2 regions of the Agromyces neolithicus genome follow, and region 1 is predicted to be linked to the other one. Evidence: predicted binding sites of a transcription regulator. Region 1 holds the regulator's gene; the other holds the start of a gene.

The links. Region 1 encodes HrcA, which represses chaperone genes, less so after heat shock. Its sites were predicted from a motif close to TTNGCACTCGNNNNNNNCGAGTGCNAA; they were not measured.
Region 2: groES (co-chaperone GroES) is a predicted target of HrcA. The motif match lies at 13,605-13,631, and genes of this name have one in related genera.

What each region holds. Positions count from the first base shown of each region.
Region 1 covers NZ_BAAANJ010000007.1:120,890-135,642, reverse strand. Annotated here, with positions in the region: partial or broken gene ABD164_RS10925 (PhoH family protein) at 1-213, opposite strand, end outside; gene ABD164_RS10920 (HIT domain-containing protein) at 281-643, opposite strand; gene ABD164_RS10915 (16S rRNA (uracil(1498)-N(3))-methyltransferase) at 668-1,402, opposite strand; gene dnaJ (molecular chaperone DnaJ) at 1,415-2,515, opposite strand; gene hrcA (heat-inducible transcriptional repressor HrcA) at 2,572-3,594, opposite strand; gene ABD164_RS10900 (DUF4870 domain-containing protein) at 3,788-4,168, shown strand; gene ABD164_RS10895 (DUF4870 domain-containing protein) at 4,270-4,698, shown strand; gene hemW (radical SAM family heme chaperone HemW) at 4,691-5,929, opposite strand; gene ABD164_RS10885 (DUF1990 domain-containing protein) at 5,932-6,573, opposite strand; gene lepA (translation elongation factor 4) at 6,580-8,439, opposite strand; gene ABD164_RS10875 (sensor histidine kinase) at 8,521-9,753, shown strand; gene ABD164_RS10870 (response regulator) at 9,750-10,373, shown strand; gene ABD164_RS10865 (alpha/beta fold hydrolase) at 10,377-11,177, shown strand; gene rpsT (30S ribosomal protein S20) at 11,296-11,556, shown strand; gene holA (DNA polymerase III subunit delta) at 11,801-12,826, opposite strand; gene ABD164_RS10850 (ComEC/Rec2 family competence protein) at 12,851-14,753, opposite strand, start outside.
Region 2 covers NZ_BAAANJ010000006.1:186,486-201,238, forward strand. Annotated here, with positions in the region: gene ABD164_RS09680 (GuaB3 family IMP dehydrogenase-related protein) at 1-1,092, opposite strand, end outside; gene ABD164_RS09685 (ABC-F family ATP-binding cassette domain-containing protein) at 1,102-2,802, opposite strand; gene ABD164_RS09690 (MalY/PatB family protein) at 2,934-4,100, shown strand; gene guaB (IMP dehydrogenase) at 4,284-5,786, opposite strand; gene ABD164_RS09700 (branched-chain amino acid ABC transporter permease) at 6,139-7,404, shown strand; gene ABD164_RS09705 (branched-chain amino acid ABC transporter permease) at 7,416-8,396, shown strand; gene ABD164_RS09710 (ABC transporter ATP-binding protein) at 8,386-9,294, shown strand; gene ABD164_RS09715 (ABC transporter ATP-binding protein) at 9,281-10,054, shown strand; gene ABD164_RS09720 (ABC transporter substrate-binding protein) at 10,510-11,814, opposite strand; gene rarD (EamA family transporter RarD) at 12,080-13,036, opposite strand; gene groES (co-chaperone GroES) at 13,215-13,511, opposite strand; gene ABD164_RS09735 (class I SAM-dependent methyltransferase) at 13,695-14,753, shown strand, end outside.

The DNA of each region.
Region 1 (14,753 bases):
CATGCGTGCCGAGCTCCTCACTTCGGTTGGGGTCGGATCTTGGCCCGAGCGCACGAGCTCGAGCAGTTCTTCGATGAGCCGGCGCACCCGCAGTCGCGACTCGGCGTCGCCGCGGATCGCGATCTCGTTGCTGCGCACATGCACCTCGACACCGGGATACTCGTGCTGGATCGACGTCAGCAGCCGATCTTGCGGGCCGAGCAGGCGCACCATGGCGATGCCGTCGATGCGCAGTAGCTCTTCGTCGACGGCGGCCGACTCGGAGGATGGGCCGAGCTGCTCAGGCTCGGCCAAGCGTGGCCTCCTCGAGACCGCCGGCCAACACGTGCGCGTGCACGTGGAAGATGGTCTGCCCTGCGCTCTCACCGGTGTTGAACACGAGCCGGAACTGCCCGTCGGCCAGTTCTGACGCGACCGACCGGGCCACTGCGACGAGTTCGGCGAGCAGCGCCGGGTCACCCGACGCGAGCTCGACGACATCGCGGTACTCGCCGGTCTTGGTGGTGACCACGACGTGCACGGGCGCCTTCGGCGCGATGTCGTGGAAGGCGATCACACGGTCGGTCTCGGCGACGATGCGCGCGGGGATCTCATGAGCGGCGATGCGCTCGAAGAGGGTCGGCTCGGCGCTGGATGAGGTCATGTCACCATCGTAGCGAGGGATGTCTCACCACCGCCCGAGCCGCGCGTTCAGCACGGCGATCGCCGCTGGGCCCGCCGTCGAGGTGCGAAGCACTGATGCCCCGAGGCGAACCGGTTCGGCACCGGCGGCGATGAGGCGCTCGAGCTCGGCGGGCGCGATACCGCCCTCGGGGCCGACGACGAGCGCGAGGTCGCGCCCGTCGGGCTCGAGATCGGTCAGCGCGGTCGTCGCGGTCGGCTCGAGCAGGAGCATCCGCACGCCTGCCAGGCGATCGGGCAACTCGGCGGTCGTCGCCAGCGACCCCACCGGCGGCAGCCATGCGCGGATCGACTGCTTGACCGCCTCGCGCACGATCGCGGCCCAGCGCAGCCGGCCCTTCTCGGCCTTCGGGCCCTCCCACCGCGAGACCGAGCGGGCGGAGGCCCACGGCACGATCGCATCGACGCCGATCTCGGTGGCCGCCTGCACCGCGAGCTCGTCGCGGTCGCCCTTCGCGAGCGCCTGCACGAGCGTGATGCGCGGCGACGGCGGTTCTTCGACGAACACCTCGTCGGCCTCGATCGCGAGCCGCTTCGGCCCCGTCTCGGTGACCGTGCCGCGCACGAGCACGCCGCGGCCGTCGCCGATCGAGACCCGCTCGCCCGGGCGGATGCGCGAGACCGTCACCGCGTGGCGCGCCTCGTCGCCCGTGAGCTCGACGGCGGCACCGGGCGCGAGCGCGGCGAGGTCGAGCGACTCGTCGAGGTAGAGGTGGCTCATCGCGACGCCGTGCTACCCGAGGAACCGATCGCGCAGGCGCGCGAAGATGCCCTGCTGGAAGTGGCTGAGCTCGGGCGCCGGCGACTTCTTCGACGACGCGAACTGCTGCATGAGGTCACGCTCTTTCGACGAGAGCTTGGTGGGGGTGACCACCTGCACGCCGATCTTCAGGTCGCCGCGCCCGGTGCCGCGCAGCCTCGTGACGCCCCGCTCGCGCACCGTGAGGATCTCGCCGCTCTGCACGCCCGGGCGCACCTCGACCGCGACGTCGCCGTCGAGCGCGGGGATCGTCGCCGTCGTGCCGAGCACCGCGTCGGTCATGGCGACCTCGAGCGTCGCGAGCAGGTCGTCGCCGTTGCGGCTGAACACCTCGTGGTTCTTGACCTTGATCTCGAGGTAGAGGTCGCCGTTCGGGCCACCTGCGGGGCCCGCCTCGCCGGAGCCCGGCATCTGCAGGCGCACGCCCGTGTCGACGCCTGCGGGGATGTCGACGGGGACCGTGCGGCGTGCGCGCACGCGGCCTTGGCCCTGGCATGTGATGCACGGGGTGGCGATGATGGTGCCGTAGCCGCGGCAGGTGCCGCACGGGGTCGAGGTCATGACGTTGCCGAGCAGTGATCGCACCGAGCGCTGGATCGAGCCCGTGCCGCGGCAGATGTCGCAGGTCACCGGTGAGGTGCCGGGCTGGCAGCACGAACCCTGGCAGGTGTCGCACCGCACCGCGGTGTCGACCTCGATGTCGCGGTGCGTGCCGAAGATCACCTCGTCGAGGCCGACCTCGACCCGGATGAGCGCGTCTTGGCCTCGCTCGCGACGCGACTTCGGGCCGCGGGTCTGCTGCCCTGCTCCGAAGAACGTCTCGAAGATGTCGCCGAACCCGCCGAACCCCTGGCCGCCGAACCCGCCCTGGCCTCCGCCGAGGTCGTACTGCTGGCGCTGCTTCGCGTCGGAGAGCACGTCGTAGGCGTGCGTGACCTCTTTGAAGCGCTCGGATGCCTCGGCCCCCGGATTCACGTCGGGGTGGAGTTCGCGGGCGAGGCGACGGTACGCCTTCTTGATCTCGTCGGGGGTGGCGTCGCGTGAGACGCCGAGGACCTCGTAGTGGTCGGCCACGGAGGGCTTGTCCTTTCGGTTGCCGGATGCCGGTCGGGTTGCGACGGGCGGCTGAGTCAGCTCTCGCCGAGGGTGCGGGAGAGGTAGCGGGCCACGGCGCGTACCGCGGCCATGCTGTTCGAGTAGTCCATGCGTGTGGGGCCGACGATGCCCAGTCGCGAGATGTCGCGCCCCGGGATCTCGAAGGCGCTCGACACGATCGAGGTCTCGCCGAGGCCGAACGCGGCGTTCTCGCGCCCGATGCGCACGGCGACCGCATGCTCGTCGGTCGCCATCTCGCCGAAGAGCTTCAGCAGCACGACCTGCTCTTCGATGGCCTCGATGACGCCGAGGATCGATCCGGCGAAGTCCTGCTCGGTGCGCACGAGGTTGGCGGCACCCGCGACGACCAGACGGTCGGTGCGCTGCACCTGCGCCTGCTCGGCGAGCGTGGCCGCGAGGGTGTGCAGCAGTGCGGCGTGCCGGCGGTCGGCCGCGTCGATCTCACCCGAGAGCAATGCCACGGCGTCGATCATGGTCGAGCCGGTGACCAGGTCGTTCAGCCGGATGCGCAGCTCGGCGAGCGTCTCGTCGTCGACGGGATGGTCGAGCTCGGCGAGTCGCTGTTCGACCTGGCCGGAGTCGGCGATGAGGATGCACAGCACGCGGGTCGGAGCGAGCGAGACGAGTTCGACGTGTCGCACCCGGGCGCTCGAGAAGGTCGGGTACTGCACGACGGCGAGTTGCTTGGTGAGCTGGGCGATCAGCCGCACGGTGCGTGCGAGCAGTTCGTCGAGGTCGCTGGATTCGCCGAGGAACGTCTCGATGGCGTGCCGCTGCGCCGCGGTGAGCGGGCGCACGTCGGTGAGCCGGTCGACGAACACCCGGTAGCCCTTGTCGGTGGGGATTCGACCTGACGAGGTGTGGGGCGCTGCGATGAGCTCTTCTTCCTCGAGCAGCGCCATGTCGTTGCGGATGGTCGCTGCGGAGACGCCGAACGCGTGTCGTTCGACGATCGTCTTCGAGCCGACCGGCTCCCGCGACGCGACGTAGTCCTGCACAATGGCGCGGAGCACTGCGAGGCTGCGTTCGGAGACCATGTCCCTCGCTTCCCGTGCCGCGCTTAGCACTCGACTTGACTGACTGCTAATCATATCGTGACAACTCTCGGTATCGGCCGTTGCCACCCGAGAGTCGGCGACGCTAGCGTATGCATGATCCGCGAGTCTCGCTGCCCTCCCCGTTCACGGCAGCTGCGGTTCATTCGAGAACCCCTCCCCGAAAGGCACGAACATGACCGACCCGAATGCCCAGAACCCCGACGCCGGTCGCCCGCCCGCCGCAGGCGCCCCCCTCTCTCATGAACAAGACGTGCAGTGGGGCTCGTTCGCCCACCTCGGCGGTGTGCTCGGTTTTCTGCCGTCGCTGATCATCTGGCTCGTGTTCAAGGACCGCGGTTCGTTCACCGACACCGAGGCGAAAGAGGCGCTCAACTTCCAGATCACGATCGCGTTCGGCTACGTGCTCTCGTTCATCCTGCTCTTCGTCGCCATCGGCGCGCTGCTGTGGTGGGCGTTCTGGATCGTCAGCGTCGTGTTCTCGATCATCGCGTTCCTGCGCGCGAAAGACGGCAACCACTACCGCTACCCCTTCGCGATCCGCCTCATCAAGTAGTCCGCTCCGGCCGCGCCCCGGGATTCCATCGCCGGGCGCGGCCGTCTGTGCCAGCATGAAGTCAACAGCTCGCCCACGGGCGACGACACCAAGGAGCCATCATGTCCGACGCACCTCCTCCTCCCCCGCCGCCGCAGGATCCGAATCAGCCGCCGCAGAACCCCTACCAGCAGCAGCCGCAGAATCCCTACCAGCAGCCGCAGCAGCTGAGCCCGGCCGATGAGAAGCTCTGGGCCACGCTCATCAATGTGGGCGGCATCTTCTTCTACTTCGTGCCGGCCCTCATCGGCTACCTGCTCCTGAAAGACAAGGGGCCGTTCGTGCGGGCGCACACCGCGACCGCGTTGAACTTCCAGATCACGATCGCCATCGCACTCGTGGTGAGCTACGCGCTGATCGCCGTCTTCATCGGCATCCTGCTCGTGATCGCGGTCGAGGTCGTCAAGATCGTCTTCAGCATCATCGCCGCGGTCAAGGCCAACCAGGGCCAGCCCTACACCTACCCGCTCTCGATCAAGTTCGTCAGCTGACGGTCGAGCCGTCGAGTAGGCGCCGCACCACGGCGTCGGCGAGCAGCCGCCCTTTTCGCGTGAGCACCAACTCACCCGAGAGGGCGGCTTTCGCGTCGACGAGCTCGTCGGCGATCAGGCCCGCCACGGCGTGACGCCCGCCCGCGTGCAGCGATTCGACGGCGATGCCCTCGCGAATGCGGGTGAGCAGCAGCACGCGCTCGATCTCGCGGGTCGGCGCATCGAGCACCTCGCGACCGACCGCGGGTGAGATTCCCGCCGACACGCGCTCGGCGTACGCCGAGGGGTGCTTGGCGTTCCACCAGCGCACGCCGCCCACATGGCTGTGTGCCCCCGGGCCGACACCCCACCAGTCATCGCCCCGCCAGTAGCCGAGGTTGTGGCGAGAGCGATGCGAAGCGTCGGTCGCCCAGTTGCTGACCTCGTACCACTCGAACCCGGCCCCGGCCAGCAGGTCGTCGGCCAGCTCGTACATGTCGGCCTCGAGATCGTCCGACGGCGTGGCCAGCTCGCCGCGCCGGATCTGCCGCGCGAGCTTCGTGCCCTCCTCGACGATCAGCGCGTACGCGCTCAGGTGATCGGGCCGCTGCGCGATGGCGTGCTCGACGCTGCGCTGCCAGTCGTCGAGCGACTCGCCCGGCGTGCCGTAGATGAGGTCGAGGCTCACGTCGAGTCCGGCGTCGCGCGCCCACCCGACGACGAGTGGCACGCGCTCGGGGTCGTGCGTGCGGTCGAGTGCCGCGAGCACGTGCGGCACAGCCGACTGCATGCCGAATGAGACTCGGGTGAATCCGCCCGCTGCGAGCTGAACGAGGTCTTCAGGGCCGACCGAATCGGGGTTCGCCTCGGTGGTGACCTCGGCGCCCTCGGCGAGGCCGAACTCGTCACGTACCGAACCGAGCATCGCGACCAGGTCTGATGCCGGCAGCAGTGTGGGCGTGCCGCCGCCGAAGAAGACCGTCTGCACCGGTCGCGACGGCACGCCCGATGCCTCGAGCATGCGGCGGGACATCCGCACCTCGCTGATCGCCTGGCCCGCGTAGTCGGACTGACGTGCACCGCGCAGCTCGTCGGACGTGTACGTGTTGAAGTCGCAGTACCCGCAGCGCACGCGACAGAACGGCACATGCAGGTACACGCCGAACGCGCGATGCTGCGCGCCGTCGGCGGCCGACGCGGGGAGCAGGCCGTCGGCGGGCGCCGGCTCACCGAGCGGCAGCGCGGATGCCACTGCTACGCGCCGCCCGCAGGGTGCAGGGCGCGGAGCTCGACGCGCGTGAGCTCGCGCCGCTTGCGACGCCGACCGGGAGCGACGATGCCGCCCCGAGTGCTCAGTATCGATCGGATGGTGAGCCAGACCGTGTCGTCGTCGCGGTGTTCCAGAATGAAGGACTCCTCACCGCTTTCGGGGCCATCGGCGGTCGTGCCGTAGGCGAAGCCGATGCGTTTGGGCTCGTCGATCACATAGACGACGAGCACGGGCGTCTTGACGGTGCCGAACCGACGCTTGCGCTGCAGGGTCGCGGTCATACCCGCGGTGATGAACTGTGTGCCGTCGGTGCCGTAGCGCACCTCGGCGCGCGGCTCGGGCTGCTCGGTGAGCGGTGTGCCGTCGGGCGCGTAGACGATGCCGGGGTACTGCGCCCCGGTGCCCTCAGAGACGTCGTGCACGGTGAAGCCCGCGCCGCGCTGGATGCCCCAGGTCATGAGCGACTCGGCTGCGCGCTCGAAGCGCTCGGCGCCCGAGCCCAGACGCACCGCGTCTTCGGCGGGTCGATAGCCCGCGGGCGGGTACCGCAGGAAGTCGGGGTCGAGCGTCGCGCCGATCGCCCCGTAGGTGACCGACTGGTCGGTGAATGTGCTTCGTCGGGTCATCCGAACCTACTTCTTCTTCGCTTCCTTGCCCTCGGTGTCGCCCGAGAGCGCCGCGATGAACGCCTCTTGGGGCACCTCGACGCGGCCCACCATCTTCATGCGCTTCTTGCCCTCCTTCTGCTTCTCGAGCAGCTTGCGCTTTCGGCTGATGTCACCGCCGTAGCACTTGGCGAGCACATCCTTGCGCATCGCGCGGATCGACTCGCGAGCGATGATGCGCGCACCGATGGCGGCCTGGATGGGCACCTCGAACTGCTGGCGCGGGATGAGCTCGCGAAGACGCCCGGTCATGAGCACGCCGTACGCATAGGCCTTCTCGCGATGCACGATCGCGCTGAAGGCGTCGACCTGCTCGCCCTGCAGCAGGATGTCGACCTTCACGAGATCGGCGGCCTGATCGCCCGTCGGCTCGTAGTCGAGGCTCGCGTATCCGGCGGTCTTCGACTTCAGCTGGTCGAAGAAATCGAACACGATCTCGCCGAGGGGCATGTTGTAGCGGATCTCGACGCGGTCTTCACCGAGGTACTCCATGCCGAGCAGCGTGCCGCGCCGCGACTGGCAGAGTTCCATGATCGTGCCCACGTAGTCTTTCGGCGCGAGGATCGCTGCGCGCACCATGGGCTCGCGCACCTCGGCGATCTTCGCCCCGGTCGGGAACTCGCTCGGGTTGGTGACCGTGACGGTCTTCTTGTCTTCGGTCGTGACCTCATAGACCACCGACGGTGCGGTGTTGATGATGTCGAGCCCGAACTCACGGCGCAGGCGCTCGGTGACGATCTCGAGGTGCAGGAGGCCGAGGAATCCGGCGCGGAACCCGAAGCCGAGGGCGACCGAGGTCTCGGGCTCGTACACGAGCGCGGCGTCGGAGAGCTTCAGCTTGTCGAGCGCCTCGCGAAGCTCGGGATAGTCGCTGCCGTCGATCGGGTAGAGGCCCGAGAACACCATCGGCAGCGGCTCGGTATAGCCGGCGAGCGGCTCGGTCGCCGACTTCGCCGCAGTCGTCACGGTGTCGCCGACCTTCGACTGGCGCACGTCTTTCACACCGGTGATGAGGTAGCCGACCTCGCCGACGCCCAGCCCCTTCGTGGGTTGGGGCTCGGGCGCACTGACGCCGATCTCGAGGATCTCGTGCGTCGCCTTCGTCGACATCATCTGAATGCGCTCGCGAGGATTCAGCTTTCCGTCGATCATTCGCACGTAGGTGACGACGCCGCGATAACTGTCGTACACCGAGTCGAAGATCATGGCACGCGGCGGGGCATCGGCGTTGCCGACGGGTGCCGGGATGCGCTCGACGACCCGATCGAGCAGTTCTTCGACGCCGACGCCGGTCTTTCCCGAGACCTTCAGCACGTCGTCGGGCGAGCCGCCGATGAGGTCGGCGAGCTCGCGCGCGTATTTCTCGGGCTCGGCCGCAGGCAGGTCGATCTTGTTCAGCACCGGAATGATCTCGAGGTCGTTCTCGAGTGCGAGGTAGAGGTTCGCGAGCGTCTGCGCCTCGATGCCCTGCGCCGCGTCGACGAGCAGGATCGCTCCCTCGCACGCCGCGAGCGACCGCGAGACCTCGTAGCTGAAGTCGACGTGCCCCGGGGTGTCGATCATGTTGAGCGCGTACGAGGTGTCGCCGAGCTGCCACGGCATGCGTACGGCCTGGCTCTTGATGGTGATGCCGCGCTCACGTTCGATGTCCATGCGGTCGAGGTACTGCGCCCGCATGTCGCGGTCACTCACCACGCCCGTGATGCCGAGCATGCGGTCGGCGAGGGTCGACTTGCCGTGGTCGATGTGCGCGATGATGCAGAAGTTGCGGATCAGCGCGGGGTCGGTGGCGGCGGGCACCGGCGGGTTTACGGCTCGTGGGGACATCCTGACGATTCTCCCATGAGTTGCGTTCCGACTTTCGACGGATGCCTCGCGCGAAGCGCCCCGGCTACGCTCGGAGGCATCATGACCGTCATCGAGCCCTTCGACGAGCGCATCGCCGCATCTGCCCTGCGCCCCGTGTTCACGGCGCTGCGGCTCGGGCTGCACCTGCTCGTCGTCGGGCTCACGCTCTTCGTGGTCGTTCGTGCGCTGCTCGCCGACGACCCTGCCGAGGTGGCGATCACCGTGCTTGCCGTCGCGTTCCTCGCCTGTTACGGCGCCGGCATTGCGGCGGCCCGCCGGCACCTTCCCACGTGGGCGCGCGTGGTGTGGCTCGTCGTGCTGCTCGGGCTGTGGGTCGGCCTGTCGGCCCTCACCCCCGATGCCGCGTTCCTCGCGTTCCCCCTGTTCTTCCTCGAACTGCAGGTGCTCGCCGCCCCTATCGCGGTGCCGCTCGTCGTCGTCACGTTCGGGCTCTCGGTGTGGGGCACTGCGACGCACCTCGGGCTCGAGGTCGGCGCCATTCTGGGGCCGCTGATCAGCGCGGGCGTGGCGATCGTCATCGGCCTCGGCTACCGTGCGATGTCGCAGGAGACCCACGAACGCCAGTCGCTCATCCTCGACCTCGTCGCTACACGCGAAGAGCTGGCGACGGCCAGCCGTGAAGCCGGCACCCGAGCCGAACGCGAGCGCCTCGCCCGCGAGATCCACGACACGGTGGCCCAGGGTCTCTCGAGCATCCAGATGCTGCTGCACGCGGCCGAGCGCGACGTGACCGACGATCAGGTGCGCGAGAAGCTCCGGCTCGCGCGCGAGACCGCCGCCGAGAACCTGAGCGAAACGCGGCGGTTCATCCGCGAGCTCACTCCCCCGGCGCTCGACGCGCAGACGCTGCCCGCAGCCCTCAGCCGCCTCGCGCGCGCCACGACCACGCAGGCTGAGCAGGCCGCGTCGCCCGTGCGGGTCGACTTCGTGGTCAGCGGCGACGCCGTCATGCTGCCGATGGCCACCGACGCCGCGTTGCTGCGCATCGCCCAGGGGGCGCTCGCGAACGTGCTGCAGCACGCCGACGCGACCGTGGCGTCGCTGACACTCAGCTATCTGGGCGACGAGGTCGCCCTCGACGTCGTCGACGACGGGGTCGGGTTCGATCCCGCGGGCACCGCGGCGCGCGCCGCAGTCGACACCGGGTTCGGCGACTTCGGGCTCCGGGCGATCCGGCGGCGGGCTGAGCAACTCGGCGGCACGCTCGAGCTCGAGACCGCGCCGGGCGAGGGCACGGCGCTATCGGTGCGCATTCCGGTGGTGGCGCCGTGATCCGGCTGCTCCTCACCGACGACCACCCGGTCGTGCGCGCCGGCATCCGAGCCCTGCTCGAGAGCGAGTCCGACCTCGAAGTCGTCGCCGAGGCCGCCACCGCCGAAGACGCCGTTCGCCTCGCACTGACCGCCGATGTCGACCTCGTGCTCATGGACCTTCAGTTCCCCGGGGCACTACAGGGCGCCGAGGCGACCCGGCGCATCCGCTCACAGCCCGGCGCGCCGCGCGTGCTCGTGCTCACCAACTACGACACCGACGCCGACATCCTCGGCGCGATCGAAGCCGGCGCGAGCGGATACCTGCTCAAGGATGCCCCGCCGGCCGACCTCATCGCCGCCGTGCGCGCCTCGGCCATCGGTGAGTCGGCGCTTGCGCCGGGCGTCTCGTCGCGGCTCGATGCCTCGCGCACCTCGAACGAACGCCTCACCGCCCGCGAGGCCGAAGTGCTCTCGCTCGTCGCCGAGGGCCGCACCAACCGCGACATCGGGCGTGCGCTGTTCCTCAGCGAGGCGACGGTCAAGTCGCATCTCGTGCACATCTTCACCAAGCTCGGCGTCGGTTCGCGCACTGCCGCGGTCGCGAGGGCCCGCGAACTGGGCGCGATCAGGGCGGGTTGACGCATGCTCCGCGCCCGCGTCGTCCTCGTGCACGGCCTGCGCACCTCGGCGACGATGTGGCGCAGGCAGGTGACCGGTCTCGCCCGGCACGACATCGACGTGGTCGCGATCGACCTGCCCGGGCACGGCGTACACCTGGGCGAGCCGTTCACGGTCGAGGCAGCGATGCACGAGATCGATCGGGCGCTGAATCCCGACGACCCCGAGCCCGGAGCGGTGGCACCCGGTGGCAGGTCGACTCCTGCGGTGCCGCGGCTGCTCGTCGGGCTGAGCCTCGGCGGCTACCTCGCGATCGAGTTCGCGGCGAGGCATCCGAATCGCGTCGACGGCCTCGTGGCGGCATCGTGCGGCACCCGGCCGCGCGGAATCGGACTCACGGCGTACCAGCAGCTGGCCGCACTCATCGGGCGCCTCCCCGACAAGGGGCGCGGCATGAACGACGCTGTGGCGCGTCTGTTCCTCTCTGCCGATGCCGTCGACGACGTGCTGGCCGGCGGAGTCGCGCTCGACGTGATGGGCCCGGTACTGCGAGCGGTCGAGCAGTTCGAACCCGAAGCCTCGCTCGCGTCGCTCGACATTCCGGTCTGGTTCGTCAACGGGCAGTTCGATCACTTCCGCACCGAAGAGCGGCGGCTCCTGAAGGCGACCCGCGATGGCCGGCTCGTCATCATCCCCGGGGCGACGCACCTCGTCAGCCTCACCCGCCCCGACCACTTCACCGCGGTCGTCGTCGGCGCGGTCGCCGAACTCGACCGCCGCTGGGCGGCACGTCGCCGCGCACGCTTTGGCACCGCCGCGACGTAGCTGGTATCGTTGCCTGTTGGCTTACGTGTGGGTCCCACCCCGCACGATCGCCGGGCGCGGGCCCCTCTACCCCGCGACGGCACATCCGGTACCCCACACGAAACGAAAGACGAACCACGTGGCAAACATCAAGTCGCAGATCAAGCGCATCCGCACCAACCGCAAGGCCGAAGAGCGCAACAAGGCCGTGAAGAGCCAGCTCAAGACGGTCGTCCGCGCCGCGCGCGAGGCCATCGCCGCCGGTGACAAGCAGAAGGCGACCGAGGCGGTGCGCGTCGCGTCGCGCAAGCTCGACAAGGCCGTGTCGAAGGGTGTCATCCACCAGAACCAGGCCGCGAACCGCAAGTCGGCCATCGCGAAGCAGGCCGCAGCGCTCTGACGCCAGCCTGAACCAGCTCGACGGCCCCGCACTTCGGTGCGGGGCCGTCGTCGTCGGTGCGGGCGGCCCGTCCGTATGCGCCGAGAGTGCACTCGGCGCCCGGCGTTGGGCACCTGCCCGCTCGAATCCCGACTTCTCCGCGGCCCCCCGTCCCTTCGCCCAGAGTGCACTCCGCGCCCCCGAGAGGGCGCGATGCGCACACTCGACAGCGGCAACCGCGGCTCGGGGCAGTGCCGAGCCGCCCCTACGCGCGGCCGCGAGCCGCGATGACGCCGATGAGCCGCTCGAGCGCGAACACCGGATCGCGCTCGGCGCCCTTGACCGCCGCATCGGCCGCAGCGAGCGCCTCGATCGCAACGCCGAGACCGGCGTCGGTCCAGCCTGCGAGATCGCGCCGAGCGCGGTCGACCTGCCACGGTGCGAGACCGAGCGACGACGCGACCTGCGGCCCTCCGCCGCGCGCACCCGACACCTTGGCCATCGTGCGCACCTTCATGGCGAATGCCGCGACCATCGGCACCGGGTCGGCGCCGCTGTCGAGGGCGTGCCGCAGGGCGATGAGCGCCTCGCCGTATCGGCCGGCGATCGCCGCGTCGGCGACGGCGAACGCGTTGGTCTCGACCTGCCCGCCGTAGTACTTCGCAACGACGGCCTCGGAGATGTCGCCGGGGCTGTCGGCGATGAGCTGCCGGCACGCCGCCGAGAGTTCGCGCAGGTCGTCGCTGAACGCCGCGACCAGCGCACGCAGCGCGCCCGGGCTGATCTTGCGGCCCGCGGCACGGAACTCGGCGACCGCGAAGTCTTGCTTGTCGGAATCGCGCTTGAGTTCGGCGCAGACGATCTCAATGCCGCCACCGGTGCCCGCGCGGATCGCGTCGAGCAGCTTCTTGCCCCGCTGCCCGCCACGATGGCGCAGCACGAGGGTGGTGGCCTCGGCGGTCTGCTCGAGGTAGTCGAGCGCGTCGAGCAGGAAGTCATCGCTCGACTTCTCGACGGCGCTCACCCGGATGAGCCGCGGCTCGCCGAACAGCGACGGGCTCGCGAGCGTCATGAGCTCGCCGCGCCGGTAGCCGTCGGCCTCGAGATCGCTCACCTCGAGCGAGGGGTCTTCGGCGCGGAGGAAATCGCGCAGCATCGTGATGGCACGCTCGGCCAGCACGTCTTCGGCACCGGTGACGAGCACGATGGGGGCCGGCCGCACCGCGTTCCACGCCAACTGCGGGATCGCCGTCTTCGACCGCGCCGAAGCCTGTGCTGTGCGTGCTGCCATCCGTGCCTCCTGTCTGCGTCAAGTCTAGGGTCGGGCACCGACGCGATCGTCGGCGCGCTCGGTCCAGAGCGTGAACCCGTCGTCGGCGGCCGTGAGCAGCGCTGTGCCCGTTCGATCGGTTCGCACCGCGGCGGTTCCGGTGCGCGCGAGCAGGTCGAGCAGGCGGTCGGTCGGATGCCCGTACCCGTTCTCTGCGCCCACCCCGATGATGCCCACCGGAGCCTGCAGTTGCGCATAGAGCTCTTCGCTCTGGTCGGCCGACCCGTGATGGGCGACCTTGACGACATCCACGGCACCGATGGGCGCCGCCGCGAGGAGGCGCCGCTGGGCCCCTTCGCCGAGGTCGCCGAGGAAGATGCCGCGGTAGTCGGGCGTCTCGACGTCGAGCACGACACTGGCGTCGTTGCCGGGCGGGGCGCCCGGCTTCGGCCAGAGCACCCGCCACCGCGCATCACCCAGCAGCCCTCGATCTCCTGCGGTCACCTCGACGGCGCGTGCTCCGCCGGCGACGAGAGGGTCGCGTGCGCGGCTCGATCGCTCGTCGTCGAGCGGACCGTGGACCACCGTGTCGACGCGGCCGACGACCGCGGATGTGCCGCCCGCGTGGTCGGCGTCCCAGTGCGTGAGCACGAGCAGGTCGATGTGGTCGACCGCCAGAAAGTCGAGGCACCGGCGCAGCGCCGCCGGATCCGGCCCGGTGTCGATGAGCGCCGTGGCACCGCCCGAGCGGAGCAGCACCGCGTCGCCCTGGCCGATGTCGCATGCCGCGATCGTCCACGACCCGGGTCGCAGCGCCCTGCCGAGCGTCGGGGCGCCGAGGCTGATGCCGACCGGAAGGGCGACGGCGATCAGCAGCACCGCGATCGCGGCGGCACGAATCCGCGGCCTCGGCGTGCGATCGAGCACCAGCCAGAGCGCGAGCGCGGTGCACGCGACGAGCAGCGCCGCGCCCGCGGCATCTGGAATCCAGGGCAGCCGCCCGAACGGCAGGGCGGCTGCGGCGTGCGCGACGAGCGCGATCCAGCTCGCGGGCACCCATGCGATCTGGAGGAACGCGAAGCCGACCGACGGCAGCAGGGGCAGCAGCAGGCAGCCGACCAGGCCCGCGATCGTGCCGACCGGCGCGGCGGGGGCAGCGAGCAGGTTCGCGGGGACGCCGTAGAGCGAGAGGGCCGGGTCGAGCAGGATGAGCACCGGCTGGCAGGCGAGCTGAGCCGCGAGCGGTACTCCCAGAACGATCGCGAGCGGCGTGGGCATCACCCGCGCCATGGCCTTCGCCAACGGTCCGGCCAGCAGCAGCAGTCCGGCGGTGGCGCAGACCGAGAGCGCGAAGCCGTAGTCGCGCGCGTACCACGGGTCGACGCAGAGCAGGGCGATCACCGCGACCGCGAGCGCGGAGACACCCCCGTGAGGTCGACCCGACGCGAGCGCGATGAGCACGACGACCGCCATCGCGCCCGCCCGCACCACGCTGGACTCGGGCGTCACCAGCACGATGAACCCGACGAGTGCCACAAGCGCCACTCCGACGCGTGTGCCGCGCCCGAGGCCGGCGGCCGCTGCGAGGGCGAACGCTGCGGCGGTGACGATCGCACAATTGGCGCCTGAGACGGCGGTCAGGTGGCTGAGCGAGCTCGCCTTCATGGCGTCGTCGAGCGGGGCCCCGACGGCGCTCGTGTCGCCGATCGCGAGCCCGGGCACGAGCGCTCCTCCGTCGCCGCCGAGGGATGCCGCGGCGTCGCCGAAACCCGCACGCAGGGCCCCGCTCCACGCGAGCCAGAACGGCGGCGCGGCATCGTGGACGTCGTCTGCGACGCGCAGCCGGAATGCCGACGCCTCGGCCGCGGGCAGCCTTGCGGCGTTCGCCTCGAACGACAACGTCGTGCCCAGCTGCAGCCGCGAAGGTGCGAGATCGACGGTCACGGTG
Region 2 (14,753 bases), on a different contig from region 1:
GACACGCTGGAACTCCTTCAGGTCGGAGTACCCGGTCGTCGCCATCGATCGGCGCAGCGCGCCGACGAGGTTCGCGGTGCCATCGGCCGCGGGTGCCGGGCCGTAGAGCACCTCTTCGAGCGAGGCGACCTGGCCGACCTGCACGCGCTTGCCGCGCGGCAGCTTGGAGTGGTGCGCCTCGGCACCCCAGTGGTAGCCGCCGCCCGGAGCATCGGTCGCGCGCGCGAGCGCGGCGCCGAGCATGACCGCGTCGGCACCGCAGGCGACGGCCTTGACGATGTCGCCGGATGCCCCGACCCCACCGTCGGCGATGACGTGCACGTAGCGCCCGCCCGACTCGTCGAGGTAGTCGCGACGCGCGCCGGCGACGTCGGCGACCGCGGTCGCCATGGGGGCGTGGATGCCGAGCGTGGCCCGCGTGGTCGAGGCCGCTCCCCCGCCGAAACCGACGAGCACGCCCGCGGCGCCCGTGCGCATGAGGTGCAGGGCGGCCGTGTAGGTGGCGGCGCCGCCGACGATGACGGGGACGTCGAGCTCGTAGATGAACTTCTTGAGGTTCAGCGGCTCTTGGTTCTTCGAGACGTGCTCGGCAGAGACCGTGGTGCCGCGAATGACGAACAGGTCGACTCCCGCCGCGACGACCGTCTCATACAGCTCTTGCGTGCGCTGCGGCGACAGCGCGCCCGCGACCGTGACGCCCGCGGAACGGATCTCGGCCAGTCGCGCGGTGACGAGCTCGGGCTTGATCGGCTCGGCGTACAACTGCTGCATGCGCTCGGTCGCACGCTCGGGCGCGAGGTTGCGGATCTCGGCGAGCACCGGCTCGGGGTCTTCGTATCGGGTCCACAGGCCCTCGAGGTCGAGCACACCGAGCCCGCCGAGCTTGCCCATCATGATCGCCGTCTGCGGCGAGACGACGGAGTCCATGGGTGCGGCGAGGAACGGGATGTCGAACTGGTAGGCGTCGATCGACCAGCTCACCGAGACGTCTTCGGGGTCGCGGGTGCGACGGCTCGGCACGATCGCGATGTCGTCGAACGCATAGACTCGACGGCCCCGCTTGGAGCGGCCGATCTCGATCTCCTGAGTCACCGTTCAACCCTATCGAACCCGTGCGACGCGCCCCTCGTCCCAGACCGGGACATCCGTCTCGACGACCTCGCCGTCGCTTCGGAACACGACGAACCGATCGAAGCTGCGCGTGAACCAGCGATCGTGGGTGACCGCGAGCACGGTGCCGTCGAATCGCATGAGCGCGTCTTCGAGCGCCTCGGCCGACACGAGGTCGAGGTTGTCGGTCGGTTCGTCGAGCAGCAGCAGCGTGACACCCGAGAGCTCGAGGATGAGGATCTGCAGGCGCGCCTGCTGGCCGCCCGAGAGCGACTCGAAGCGCTGCTGGGCCGCTCCCGCGAGCCCGTACCGGTCGAGCGCCGAGCTCGCGGCCTCGCGCGCCATGCCGTCGCGGTTGGCGTCGCCCCGGTGCAGGATGTCGAGCAGGGTGCGCCCGTGGAACTCGGGATGCTCGTGGTTCTGCGCGAACCACCCCGGCACGACACGCGCCCCGAGCACCGCCCGACCCTCGTGCGGCACGCGCACGAGGGTCTCACCCACGGTCGTGACGTGGCCGAGCATGCGGTCGGGCTCGGTGCCGCCGGCCGCCAGCAGGCGCAGAAAGTGCGACTTGCCCGATCCGTTCGACCCGAGCACCGCCACGCGGTCGCCGTACCAGACCTCGAGGTCGAACGGCCTCATGAGCCCGGTGAGCTCGAGGCCCTCGCACACCACCGAGCGCTTGCCCGTGCGGGCGCCGCGCAGCCGCATCGAGACGGCCTGCGCGGGTGGGCGCTCCTCGGGCGGCCCGGCCTCCTCGAACTTGCGCAGCCGGGTCACGGCGGCCTGGTACCGCGAGGCCATGCCGTCGTTGTACGTCGCCTTCACCTTCATCGTCTGCACGAGCGTCTTCAGCGCAGCGTGCTGCTCGTCCCAGCGGCGACGCAGCTCGTCGAGTCGCGCGAACCGGTCGTCGCGGGCCGCGTGGTACCCCTCGAAGCTGCCGCCGTGCACCCAAGCGGTGTTGCCTGCGGCGCCGAGCTCGATCGTGACGATGCGGTCGGCGGCGCGCGCGAGCAGCTCGCGGTCGTGCGAAACGAGCAGCACGGTCTTCGCCGTCGCGCGCAGCTGCGCCTCGAGCCAGCGCTTGCCGGGCACGTCGAGCGAGTTGTCGGGCTCATCGAGCAGCAGCACCTGCTCGGGCCCGCGCAGCAGCGCCTCGAGGGCGAGCCGCTTCTGCTCGCCGCCCGAGAGGGTCGCGAGCTCACGCCGTTTCGCACGCTCGAACGGGATGCCGAGCGCCGCCGTGGTGCAGTGGTCCCAGACGACCTCCTGGTCGTACCCGCCCGCCTCGGCGTACTCGGCGAGCGCGGTCGCGTAGCGCATCTGCGTCGCGGTGTCGTCGAGTTCGATGAGCGCGTCCTCGGATGCCTCGAGCTCGAGTGCCGCGTCGCGCACGCGTTCGGGCGCCACGGAGACGAGCAGGCCCCACACCGTCTCGGGTGCCCCGTCGATGGTGCTCCCGGTGCCCACGAACTGATCCATGACCCCGAGCCCGCCGTCGACCTGCACGCTGCCCTCGTCGGGGCGCAGGGCGCCGCGCACGATGCGCAGGAGCGTCGACTTGCCCGCGCCGTTCGCGCCGATGAGCGCGGTCGTGCGCCCCTCGGTGACGCGGAAGGCGAGGTCGGCCAGCAGCGGCCGACCGTCGGGGAGCGAGAACGAGACGCCGTTGACGTCGATGAAGCCCATGGGTGTGATTCCGTTCGATTCGCGATACTGGCCGCCCGCACGACATGCACCGCGGCGCGAAGACAGCCGATCAGCGTATCGCGTGGTGCGCAGCCGTGCCACTCCCCCGTTCGGTGCGGCAAGCTGGGGGCATGCATCGCATCGCCGCTGAACCGCTCGACGTCCTCCGCACGCGCACCAGCGCGAAGTGGCGCAGCTACGCCGACGACGTGCTGCCGCTACCCGTCGCCGAGATGGACTATCCCCTCGCCGAACCGATCGCCGAGGCGCTGCACGCGGCGATCCGTCGCTCCGACACGGGCTACAACGAGGGCAGCCGACCCGTTGCCGAGGCATTCGAAGGCTTCGCCGCGACACGTCTGGGCTGGCAGGTCGACCCAGCTCGCGTGACGTGCACCGGTGACGTCAGCATGGGCATCGTCGAGGTGCTGCGCCGGGTCACGAACCCCGGTGACGGGGTCATCATCACGCCCCCGATCTACCCGCCGTTCTTCGACCTCGTCACCGAGGCGTCGGGCGTCGTGGTCGAGGTGCCCATGCTCGGCGGCATCGACGAGGGCTGGACCCTCGACCTCGACGGCATCGATGCGGCGTTCGCCGCCGGTGCGAAGGCGATGGTGCTGTGCAATCCGCACAACCCGATCGGCCTGGTGCCCGATGGCGTGCAGCTGGCTGCACTCGCAGACATCGCCGCCCGGCACGGGGTGACGATCGTCTCCGACGAGGTGCACGGGCCGCTCGTGCAGCCGGGCGTCGACTACACGCCGTTCCTCAAGGCGTCCGACGCGGCGCGCGAGCACGGTGTCGCCATCACCTCGGCATCGAAGTCGTTCAACATCCCGGGGCTCAAGTCCGCGCTCATCGTCACCGCGAGCGAGCGGGGCGACCGCGTGCGTGCGGCACTGCCGTACGAGGTCGAGTGGCGCATGGGCCAGTTCGGGGCGATCGCCTCGATCGCCGCGTTCACCAAGGGCGGCCACTGGCTCGACGGCGTGCTCGGCAGCCTCGACGACAACCGGCGCCTGCTCGCCGACCTCATCACCGACGAACTGCCGGGTGTGCGCTACCGCATGCCCGACGCGACCTACCTCGCCTGGCTCGACCTGTCGGCACTGGGCTGGGGCGACGACCCCGCGGCGTACGCCCTCGAGCACTCGAAGGTCGCGCTCGGCATCGGAACCGCGTTCGGATCGTCGGTCGGCCGAGGACACGTGCGGCTGAACTTCGCCTGCACGCCAGAGGTGCTCGACGAGGCGATCACCCGGCTCGCGGAGGCACGGGTCTCGTCGGTCGAGTAGGCGCGCAGCGCCGTATCGAGACGAGCGTCTCGAAACCCGTCGGTCGAGTAGGCGCGCAGCGCCGTATCGAGACCAGCGTCTCGAAACCCGCCGGTCGAGTAGGCGTGCAGCGCCGTATCGAGACCTCGTTCGCGGCTGGGTCTCGATACGCTCGCTTCGCTCGCTACTCGACCGACGGACGCGCTATCTGGTGTAGTTCGGCGCCTCGACGACGATCTGCACGTCGTGCGGGTGCGACTCTTTCAGCCCGGCCGGGGTGATGCGCACGAAGCGGCCCTTCGCCTTCAGTTCGGCGACGGTGCGAGCACCGACGTAGAACATCGACTGGCGCAGCCCGCCGATGAGCTGGTACGCGACCGCCGAGAGGGGGCCGCGATAGGGCACCTGCCCCTCGATGCCCTCGGGGATGAGCTTGTCGTCGGATGGGACATCGGCCTGGAAGTATCGGTCTTTCGAGTACGACGTCTTCTGTCCGCGCGTCTGCAGGGCGCCCAGCGACCCCATGCCGCGGTAGGCCTTGAACTGCTTGCCGTTCTGGAAGACGAGCTCGCCGGGGCTCTCAGCAGTGCCGGCGAGCAGGGAGCCGAGCATGACCGTGTCGGCGCCGGCGACGAGCGCCTTCGCGATGTCGCCCGAGTACTGCAGGCCGCCGTCGGCGATGAGCGGCACTCCGGCCGGCTTGGTGGCCTTGGATGCCTCGTACACGGCCGTGATCTGCGGCACGCCCACGCCGGCCACGACACGGGTTGTGCAGATCGAGCCGGGACCCACGCCGACCTTGACGGCATCGGCGCCCGCGTCGACGAGTGCCTTCGCGCCCTCGTACGTCGCGACGTTGCCGCCGATGACGTCGATGTGGGCGAACGTGGGGTCGGCCTTCAGTCGGCGGATGACGTCGAGCACGCCGGCCGATTCGCCGTTGGCGGTGTCGACCACGAGCACGTCGACGCCGGCGTCGCGCAGTGCCTCGGCACGCTCCCAGGCGTCGCCGAAGAAGCCCATGGCCGCACCGACCCGCAGGCGCCCCTCAGCGTCTTTGGTGGCATTCGGGTACTGCTCGGACTTGTCGAAGTCCTTCACCGTGATGAGGCCCGTGAGGTGGCCCTCGTCGTCGACGAGGGGAAGCTTCTCGATCTTGTGCTCGGCGAAGATGGCGAGCGCCTCGTCGGGGTTCATGCCGACCCGCCCGGTGATGAGGGGCATCTTGGTCATGACCTCGCTGACCTTCGTGGTGGCCTTCTCGAACTCGGCGACGAATCGCATGTCGCGGTTCGAGATGATGCCGACGAGCTTTCCGTCGTCGTCGATCACGGGCAGGCCACTCACGCGGTAGGTCGCGCACAGCGCGTCGACGTCGGCGACCGATGCGTCGGGCGTCGTCGTGACGGGGTTCGAGACCATGCCCGACTCGCTGCGCTTGACCCGGTCGACCATGTCGGCCTGGTCGGCGATCGAGAGATTGCGGTGCAGGATGCCGATGCCCCCCTGGCGCGCCATCGCGACCGCCATGCGGGTCTCGGTGACCGTGTCCATGGCGGCCGACAGGAGCGGCGTCGCGACCTGGATGCGACGGGTGAGCTGCGAAGCCGTCTCTGCTTCACTCGGGATCACGTCGGTGTGACCTGGCAGGAGGAGGACGTCGTCGTATGTGAGTCCCGTGAATCCGAACGGATCTGCCTGATCCATGACTTCCCTTCGTGTCGTGCGCAGTCGGTGGCGCGCCCAGCTGTGGCGTGCTCGAGGCGAAATGCGGGTGCATCAATGTTAAGCGAGTTTGCGCCGCGGGCATTCCCCGGATAACAATCGAGGGCTGATTGCGCTCAGGTACGAAACACATGAGACATAATCGGCACGTACTGTCGACGATGTTGTCGACAGTAAGGACCGGTCCCGAAGGTCCACCAGACCTTCGGAACCCCTTGGAGGTGCAGTGGAACCCACGCAAGCAGTCGTCCGACGGTCACCCGGGAGGTGGCTCATACTCCTCGGAATCCTGTTGTCCGCACTCACCCTGTCCGGCATCGCAGCGTCCCCTGCGATGGCGGAGGAAGTGAGTACGGCATCAGCGACCGAAGAGCCCGCAGCGACCGAAGAGCCCGCAGCGACCGACGCGCCCGCGGAGGAGGACTTCGAGTTCCACTTCCGCGGCAACGTGCAGTACAACAGCGAGCCGCTCGAAGGCGTGCGCATCCAACTCGAGGGCAACGGCTTCGAAGCCGAGACCGAGACCGATGCCGACGGTCGCTGGGAGATCGGCGTGCCCGAGAAGGCCACCTATGAGGTGACGCTCGATGAAGACACCTTGCCCGAGGGGGTCGTCGTCGCCGATGGCGGCGCGACCCGAGAGGCTGAATTCGGCCTCACGCGCAACGCCTCGGTCAACTTCTTCCTCGGAGAAGGCGAGCGGGTCACGGTCAGTTTCTGGGACCAGTTCCTGCAACGCGCCGTGAACGGCCTGAACTTCGGGCTCCTGCTCGCGCTCGCCGCCATCGGCCTTTCGCTCATCTTCGGCACGACCGGACTGTCGAACTTCGCGCACGCCGAGCTGATCACGTTCGGCGCCCTGATGACCTTGACCTTCGGAAACACCCTGGGCGTGCCGATCTGGCTCGCCATCATCATCGCGGTGTTGCTGAGCGGCGTGCTCGGGTGGGTGCTCGATGCGGGCATCTGGAAGCCGCTGCGCAAGAAGGGCATCGGCGTCATCCAGCTGATGATCGTCAGCATCGGCCTTTCGCTCGCATTGCGGTACCTCTTCCAGTTCTTCTACGGCGGGCAGACGCAACAGCTCGTGGGCGCGACCGGTGTCGCCAGGTTCTCGATCGGGCCGATCTCGCTCAGCTGGATCGACCTCGCGAGCATGCTGGTCAGCATCGTCGTGCTGTTGGCCGTCGCCTTCTTCCTGGTGCGCACCCGCATCGGCAAGGCGACGCGAGCCGTCGCCGACAACCCCAGTCTCGCCTCGGCGAGCGGCATCGACGTGAACTTCGTCATCCGCATCGTCTGGGTGCTCGGAGCGGCGTTGGCCGGTCTGTCGGGCATCCTCTGGGCGTACTTCCGCCCCGGCGTCAGCTGGGACATGGGCTTCCAGATCCTGCTGCTCATCTTCGCCGCGGTCGTCCTCGGCGGCCTCGGCACCGCATTCGGCGCGCTCGTCGGCGCCGTCATCGTCGGTCTCTTCGTCGAACTGTCGACGCTGTGGCTGCCGAGCGATATGAAGTACGTCGGCGCACTGGTGATCATGGTCGTCGTGCTGCTGTTCCGGCCTCAGGGAATCCTGGGTCGTCGAGAGAGAATCGGATAGGAGGCCCGCACATGGATTGGGGAGCAATCTTCGGAAATGCGGCCGTCGAGCTGATCAGCCCGACCACCGCCGCGTACGCACTCGCCGCGCTGGGTCTTGCGATCCACTTCGGCTTCACGGGCCTGCTGAACTTCGGCCAGGCGGGATTCATGCTGCTCGGCGCCTACGGGTACGCCATCCCGGCCCTCAAGCTGGGCTGGCCCTTCTGGGCCTGCGTGCTCACGGCTCTCGCCGCATCGGTGATCTTCGCGCTCATCCTCGGTATTCCGACGCTGCGGTTGCGCGCCGACTACCTCGCGATCGTGACGATCGCCGCGGCCGAGGTGCTGCGGCTCATCTTCACGACGAACGAGTTCGACGCGGTGACGGGTTCTGCGAATGGCCTCTCGGGCTTCCAGACCGACCTGCTGGCGCTGAATCCGTTCCCAGAGGGCCGCTATGGCTTCGGGCCGTTCGTGTTCGACAACCGGGTCTGGTTCTTCCTCGTGATCGCGTGGATCGTCGTCGCGATCGCCGCCGTCTTCACCTGGCTCATCATGCGCAGCCCGTGGGGCCGCGTCGTCAAGGGCATCCGTGAAGACGAAGACGCGGTGCGCTCGCTCGGCAAGAACGTGTACTCGTACAAGATCCAGAGCCTCGTGCTCGGTGGTCTCCTCGGCACCCTGGCCGGCATACTCTTCGTACTGCCGCGAGCGGTCGTGCCGTCGTACTTCCAGCCGACGCTGACCTTCTTCATCTACGCCATCCTGCTGCTGGGTGGCGCCGCCACCATCCTCGGGCCCATCGTCGGTTCGATCGTCTTCTGGGTGCTGCTGTCGTTCTTCTCGGGATTCGTCTCCCGTGCGGTCGAGGCCGGGTGGCTTCCGTTCATGTCGCAGGTGCAGGCCGGCCAGCTGCGGTTCATCCTCGTGGGGGTCGCGATCATGTTGATCGTGGTGTTCATGCCACAAGGCATCCTCGGAAACAGGAAGGATCTTGCTTTTGTCAAGTGAAACCACCTCCTCCCGGCCAGTGAAGACCACCGGCCTGCACGTCGGCGACGCGGTGCCCGGAGCGAAGAAGCACGACCCGATCCTCATCGCCGACAGCGTCAAGCGCACGTTCGGCGGCCTGACCGCGGTCGACATCGAGCACGTCGAGATCCCCCGTGGCGCGATCACGGCCCTCATCGGGCCCAACGGTGCGGGCAAGACGACGTTCTTCAACCTGCTCACGGGCTTCGACAAGCCCGACACCGGCACCTGGTCGTTCGACGGTCGCTCGCTCGCCCACGTACCGGCCTACCGGGTCGCGCGCATGGGACTCATCCGTACCTTCCAGCTCACGAAATCCCTCGCGCTGCTGTCGGTCATGGAGAACATGAAGCTCGGCGCGAAGAACCAGGTGGGCGAGAACCTGTTCCGCTCGCTCATCCCCGCGATCTGGCGAAAGCAAGATGCTGAGATCGAAGCCAAGGCCATGGACCTGCTGACCCGGTTCAAGCTCGACGCCAAGAAGGACGACTACGCGGCGAGCATGTCGGGCGGGCAGCGCAAGCTGCTCGAGATGGCGCGAGCGCTCATGAGCGACCCGACCCTCGTGATGCTCGATGAGCCGATGGCGGGGGTGAATCCCGCACTCAAGCAGTCGCTGCTCGATCACATCCTCGACCTCAAGGCCTCCGGCATGACCGTGCTCTTCGTCGAGCACGACATGCACATGGTGCGGCACATCGCCGACTGGGTCATCGTCATGGCCGAGGGCAAGGTCGTCGCCGAAGGCGACCCGTACACGGTGATGGAAGACCCCGCCGTCGTCGACGCCTACCTCGGCGCGCACCACGACACCGATCTGGGTACCGACGCCGAGCACGTCGAAGCACTGAAGGAGCTCATCGATGACGAACAGTAGTCCAGCACCCGCCGTCGCCGAGCCGCCCGCCGCCGACCTCGTGGTCGAGGTGCGGAATGTGGTCGCCGGGTACCTTCCCGGAGTGAACATCCTCAATGGATGCTCGTTGAAAGCCGCGCAAGGTGAGCTCATCGGCATCATCGGCCCGAACGGCGCCGGCAAGTCGACGCTGCTCAAGTCGATCTTCGGGCTCGTCAAGGTTCGCGAAGGCGGAATCTACCTTCACGGCGACGAGATCACGAACCTCAAGGCCAACAAGCTCGTCGGCCAGGGTGTCGGTTTCGTCCCCCAGACAGAGAACGTGTTTCCCTCGCTCACCATTCAAGAGAACCTCGAGATGGGCCTCTACCAGAAGCCGAAGGGCCTCAAGGAACGCCTCGAGTTCGTGACCGAGATCTTCCCCGAACTCGGCAAGCGGCTCACGCAGCGGGCCGGCTCACTTTCGGGCGGCGAACGTCAGATGGTGGCCATGTCGCGCGCGCTGATGATGGGTCCGCACGTGTTGCTGCTCGACGAGCCATCGGCCGGTCTCTCGCCGGTTCGTCAAGACGAGGCGTTCATGCGCGTCAAAGAGATCAACCGCGCCGGCGTCACGACCATCATGGTCGAGCAGAATGCCCGCCGCTGCTTGCAGATCTGCGACCGCGGGTACGTGCTCGACCAGGGTCGCGACGCCTACCATGGCACCGGCCGTGAGCTCCTGAACGATCCCAAGGTGATCGGGCTCTACCTCGGCACACTCGGCCAAGACGACGAGTAGGTCGAAGACACGAAGGGGGCGGACCGCTACGGCGGTCCGCCCCTTCGTCGTTGCGCTCGGGGTACCTCGAGAGTGCAGTCACCGCCCCCTCAGCGGCGCGGAGAGCACTCTTGATGGGGCCGACAGAGCGCTCCCACACTCCCCACACCCATTACGGGCCGAGAGTGCAGTCGCTCCGCCCTTCAGAGGCCCGGAGTGCACTCTCGACAATTGGGCGGTGTGAGGCAACAACACTGGCAGCTTGGCGTCACCCGCGCCCGACGGCGTTGGCGCAGCGCCCTCCGCCCGGGCCCCTCGCGCCCTGCCACCCGCCGCATCCGCAACGCGCGCAGCACCCGCCGCCGCCCGGGACGCCACCCGCACCGCGGCGTGCACCACCCGCAGGCGCCCGCCGCTCGGACACACGAAAGCGGGGCCCCGGCTGACGCCGGGACCCCGCTCACTCACTCAGCGGATCAGCCGTCGCCGATGCGCGAGTAGGTGTTGTCGTCGGCGAACTGGAAGATGCCGATGGTCGCCTCGGTCGGGTCGCCATTCTCGTCGAAGGTGATCGGACCCGAGGGGCCGTCGTAGTCGATCTGCTGGCCCTCGGCGAGCAGCGCGACACCTTCTTCGAAGCTGGTGACCTTCTCACCATCGCCCGAACCGCCCGAGACCTGACGCAGGTACTTCGAGATCTCGGCACCATCGGTGCTGTTGGCCGCGTAGGCCGCGAGCGCGATGAGCGTGACCGCGTCGTACGACTCAGCCGCGTAGCTGTAGTCGGTCAGCGCGGGGTCGACCGTGAGGAGGCGGTCGGTGAAGTCACCGAGCGTGCCCACGTCGAGACCGGGGAGGGTTCCCTTCGCGCCGGTGATGAGGCCGGGTGCGAAGTCGGCGCTGTAGTCGAAGAGGTTTCCGTCGACGAAGTACAACTTGTCACCGGGGAAGCCCGAGCCGACGAGCGCCGGGGTGATGATCTTCGACTGGTCGAACGTGATCAGTGCGATCGCGTCGGGGTTGGCGGCGGTCACTTCGGCGATCTGCGCGTCGAAGCTCGAGTCGCCCTCGTTGAAGAGCGCCTCTGCCACGACCTCGCCACCGGCCGCCTCGAACGCGGTCTTCGTGAACTCCTGCAGGCCGGTGCCGTACGCATCGTTCAGCACGATCATGCCGAGCGTTGCGTTGCCGTCTTCGGCGATCAGGTTGCCGAGCACCTCGCCCTGCAGCACGTCGGACGGAGCCGTGCGCCAGTACAGGCCGTTGTCGTCGTACGTGGTGAAGTCGGCAGAGGTGTTCGCCGGCGAGAACTGGACGACGCCGGCCGCGACGATCTGGTCGATGACCGTCTTCGAGACACCCGACGAGGCCGCGCCGATGATGGCCGAGACGTCCTGCGAGAGCAGGTCGGTCACCGAAACGGTGGCGATGTCGGTGGTGGTGTCACCCGAGTCACGGAACTGGATCTCGACAGCGAGGCCGGAGTCAGCGGCGTTGACGTCGTCGGCGCCGAGCTGCACACCGGCTTCCTCGGGCGGGCCGAGGAACGCGAGCGTACCACTCTGCGGGAGGATCGTTCCGAGGTTGAGCGCGAGGTCGCGCTCACCTTCGGCGATGGGCAGGGCGTCGCCGGCGTCACCAGTCGGTTCTTCCGATTCGGCCGGCGGCGTGCCGCCCTGGGCGCACGCAGAGAGGATGAGGGTGCTGACGCCGGCGATGGCGATACCCGTCCAGACTGCGCGAGCCGAGCGCTTGGCCGAGGCCTTCGCGAATACGCTCATGTTGCTCCTTGGGACTGAAGGAAATTGGTACACAATGCAGCGCCGTATTGACGCCGTTGTTCGACAGTATTCCGGGCGTTGGGCGGAAACAAGACGCCCCGGTCACAACCGTGTAACACCGCCGGAATCGTTACCTTCCCGACATTCAACCCCCGCTACGACGCAGGGAATCGTCGCAAATCGCGTTCGGCACGCGCGGATCGCGCATCGAGGCATTCGCCGTGCCGTGCCCGGAACGGAGTTGCTCGCGGACGCGATCCGCGGCTCAGACGGGCTCGACGACGACTCGACGCGAGGCACGCACGCCACGCAGCAGGTCGACCGTCAGCACGATGAGCGCGAGCCAGACGAGACCGAAGCCCACCCATCGCTCGGGCGGCATCGGCTCCTGCAGGACGAGCACGCCCACGAGGAACTGGATGAACGGGGCGAAGTACTGGATGAACCCCATGTAGATGAGCGGAAGCCGGCGCGACGCCGCGGCGAACAGCAGCAGCGGAACGGCGGTCACCGCGCCGGCCGAGACGAGCAGCACCGTGTGCCATGCGCCGGCGGTGCCGATGGTGAGCCCCGTGGTCATGCCGACGAACACGAGCTGCACGATCGCGAGGGGGGCGAGCCAAGCGGTCTCGAGGGTGAGCCCCGACACCGCATCGACCTTCGGCCCCACTCGCTTCTTGATGAGGCCGTAGAAACCGAACGAGAACGCCAGCACGAGGGCGATCCAGGGCAGCTGTCCGTAGCCGACGGCCAGCACGATGACGGCGACGATCGAGATGCCCACGGCGACCCATTGCGTCGCATTCAGCCGCTCACGAAGCACGACGACCCCGAGCAGCACCGTGACGATCGGGTTGATGAAGTACCCCAGTGCGGCCTCGACCACCTGGCCGTTGAGCGTCGCATAGACGTAGGTCTGCCAGTTCACGAAGATGAGCAGCCCGGCGAGCCCCATGGTGAGCACGACCCGGCGGTCGCGCAGGAGCGCCGCGAACGGCCGCCATGCCCGCGTCACCGCGATGAGCAACCCGCAGAACACCAGCGAGAACAGCACCCGCCACGCGACGATCTCGAACGGGCCGGTGGGCTCGAGGGCGATGAAGTAGATGGGCAGGATGCCCCAGAGCCCGTAGGCCGCGATGGCGAAGCCGAGACCCGAGCGGCTGAGTCCTCGGACGTGCTTCACCGATGAATCGGTCGCGGGCTCGGGGCGAGATGACATCAGCACAGATTACGCCAGCCCGCCGCCCGAAGGCGTACTGCACGCCTGCCGTTCGTCGTCGACTTCGGGTCACGGGCGTGCACGATGCGGGTGACGGATGTCGCGACATCCCGTACCCGCAAACGACGAAGCCCGGGCACCCTCACGGGCGCCCGGGCTTCGAGTCGGATCGTGTCGCTCAGCGAACGACGACGGCGAGCACGTCGCGCGCGGAGAGGACCAGCAGGTCGTCACCGCCGAACTTGACCTCGGTGCCGCCGTACTTCGAGTAGATCACCTTGTCGCCGACAGCGACGTCGAGCGGAACGCGGTTGCCGTTGTCGTCGATGCGGCCGGGGCCCACGGCAACAACCTCGCCCTCTTGGGGCTTCTCTTTCGCAGTGTCGGGGATGACCAGACCGGAAGCGGTGGTCTGCTCGGCCTCGACCTGCTTGATGACGATGCGATCCTCGAGCGGCTTGATGGAAACCGACACGGTTGACCCCTTTTCTCAATGAAGGAACTGTCTTGACGAAGACTTGGTTTAGCAGCCTCACGGTGAGAGTGCTAAGGCGAGTCTATTCGCGATTTGGCACTCGTGCAACGTGAGTGCCAGCCCTTCGGCCGGCTCGAGGACCGCCAGACGAACTCCCGCCCGGCCGGGTGCTAGCGTGGCCGGGTGGATCGCGCCGAGCTCGTCGAGCTGCTCTCGCCCGAGGGGCTGCGGCTGCTCGACGGCCTGCCCGAGTGGGACGCGAAGGCCGACATCGTCAAGACCGTCGCCGAACTGCGCAAGCAGGGCCACCCACCCGGGCTCGTCGCGACGGTGCTCAGCCAGGCGAAGCTGCGGCACCGTGCTCAGGCGAAGTTCGGTCCGTTCGCGTCGCGCATGCTGTTCACCGAGCCGGGGCTCGAGCAGGCGACACGCCTTCAGGTCGCGGCCCTGCACGCCGGGCGATTCGCGCGCGCGGGCGTCGGGCACGTCGCCGACCTCGGCTGCGGCATCGGCGGCGACGCCCTTGCGATGGCGGCCATCGACCTCGAGGTCACCGCAGCCGAGGCCGACGAGGTCACCGCGGCGATCGCCGCGTACAACCTCACCCCGTTCCCGCGGGTGCGCGTGCTGCACCAACGCGCCGAGCAGGTCGCGCTCGGCGGCATCGGGGGCGCCTGGCTCGATCCGGCCCGGCGCACGACCACGGGCGGCACGACCACGAGAATCGCCGATGCCGCCGCATACTCGCCCGGTCTCGACTTCGCGTTCGGGCTGGCCGATCGAATGGCCGTCGGCGTGAAGCTCGGCCCCGGCACCGACCGCGACGTGATCCCGGCGGGCGCAGAGGCGCAGTGGGTCTCGGTCGACGGCGACGTCGTCGAGCTCGGCGTGTGGTTCGGCCCGGTCGCACGGCCCGGAATCGGTCGTGCCGCCCTCGTCATCCGCGGCGACTCCGCGAACGAGCTCACCGCGCCCGCCGACTCCGACGACGCGCCGGTCGGCCCGCTCGGCGACTACCTGTACGAGCCCGACGGGGCGATCATCCGCGCCCGCCTCATCGGCGATCTCGCGCGTGCCAACGGGGCGTGGATGCTGAGCGCCGGCATCGCCTACCTGACCGCCGACACGGCGTTCGACTCGCCGTTCGCGCGCGGGTTCCGCATCGTCGAGCGGCTTCCGGCCGAAGAGCGCCAGCTTCGCCAGGCGTTGCAGGCACGCGGCATCGGCACGCTCGAGATCAAG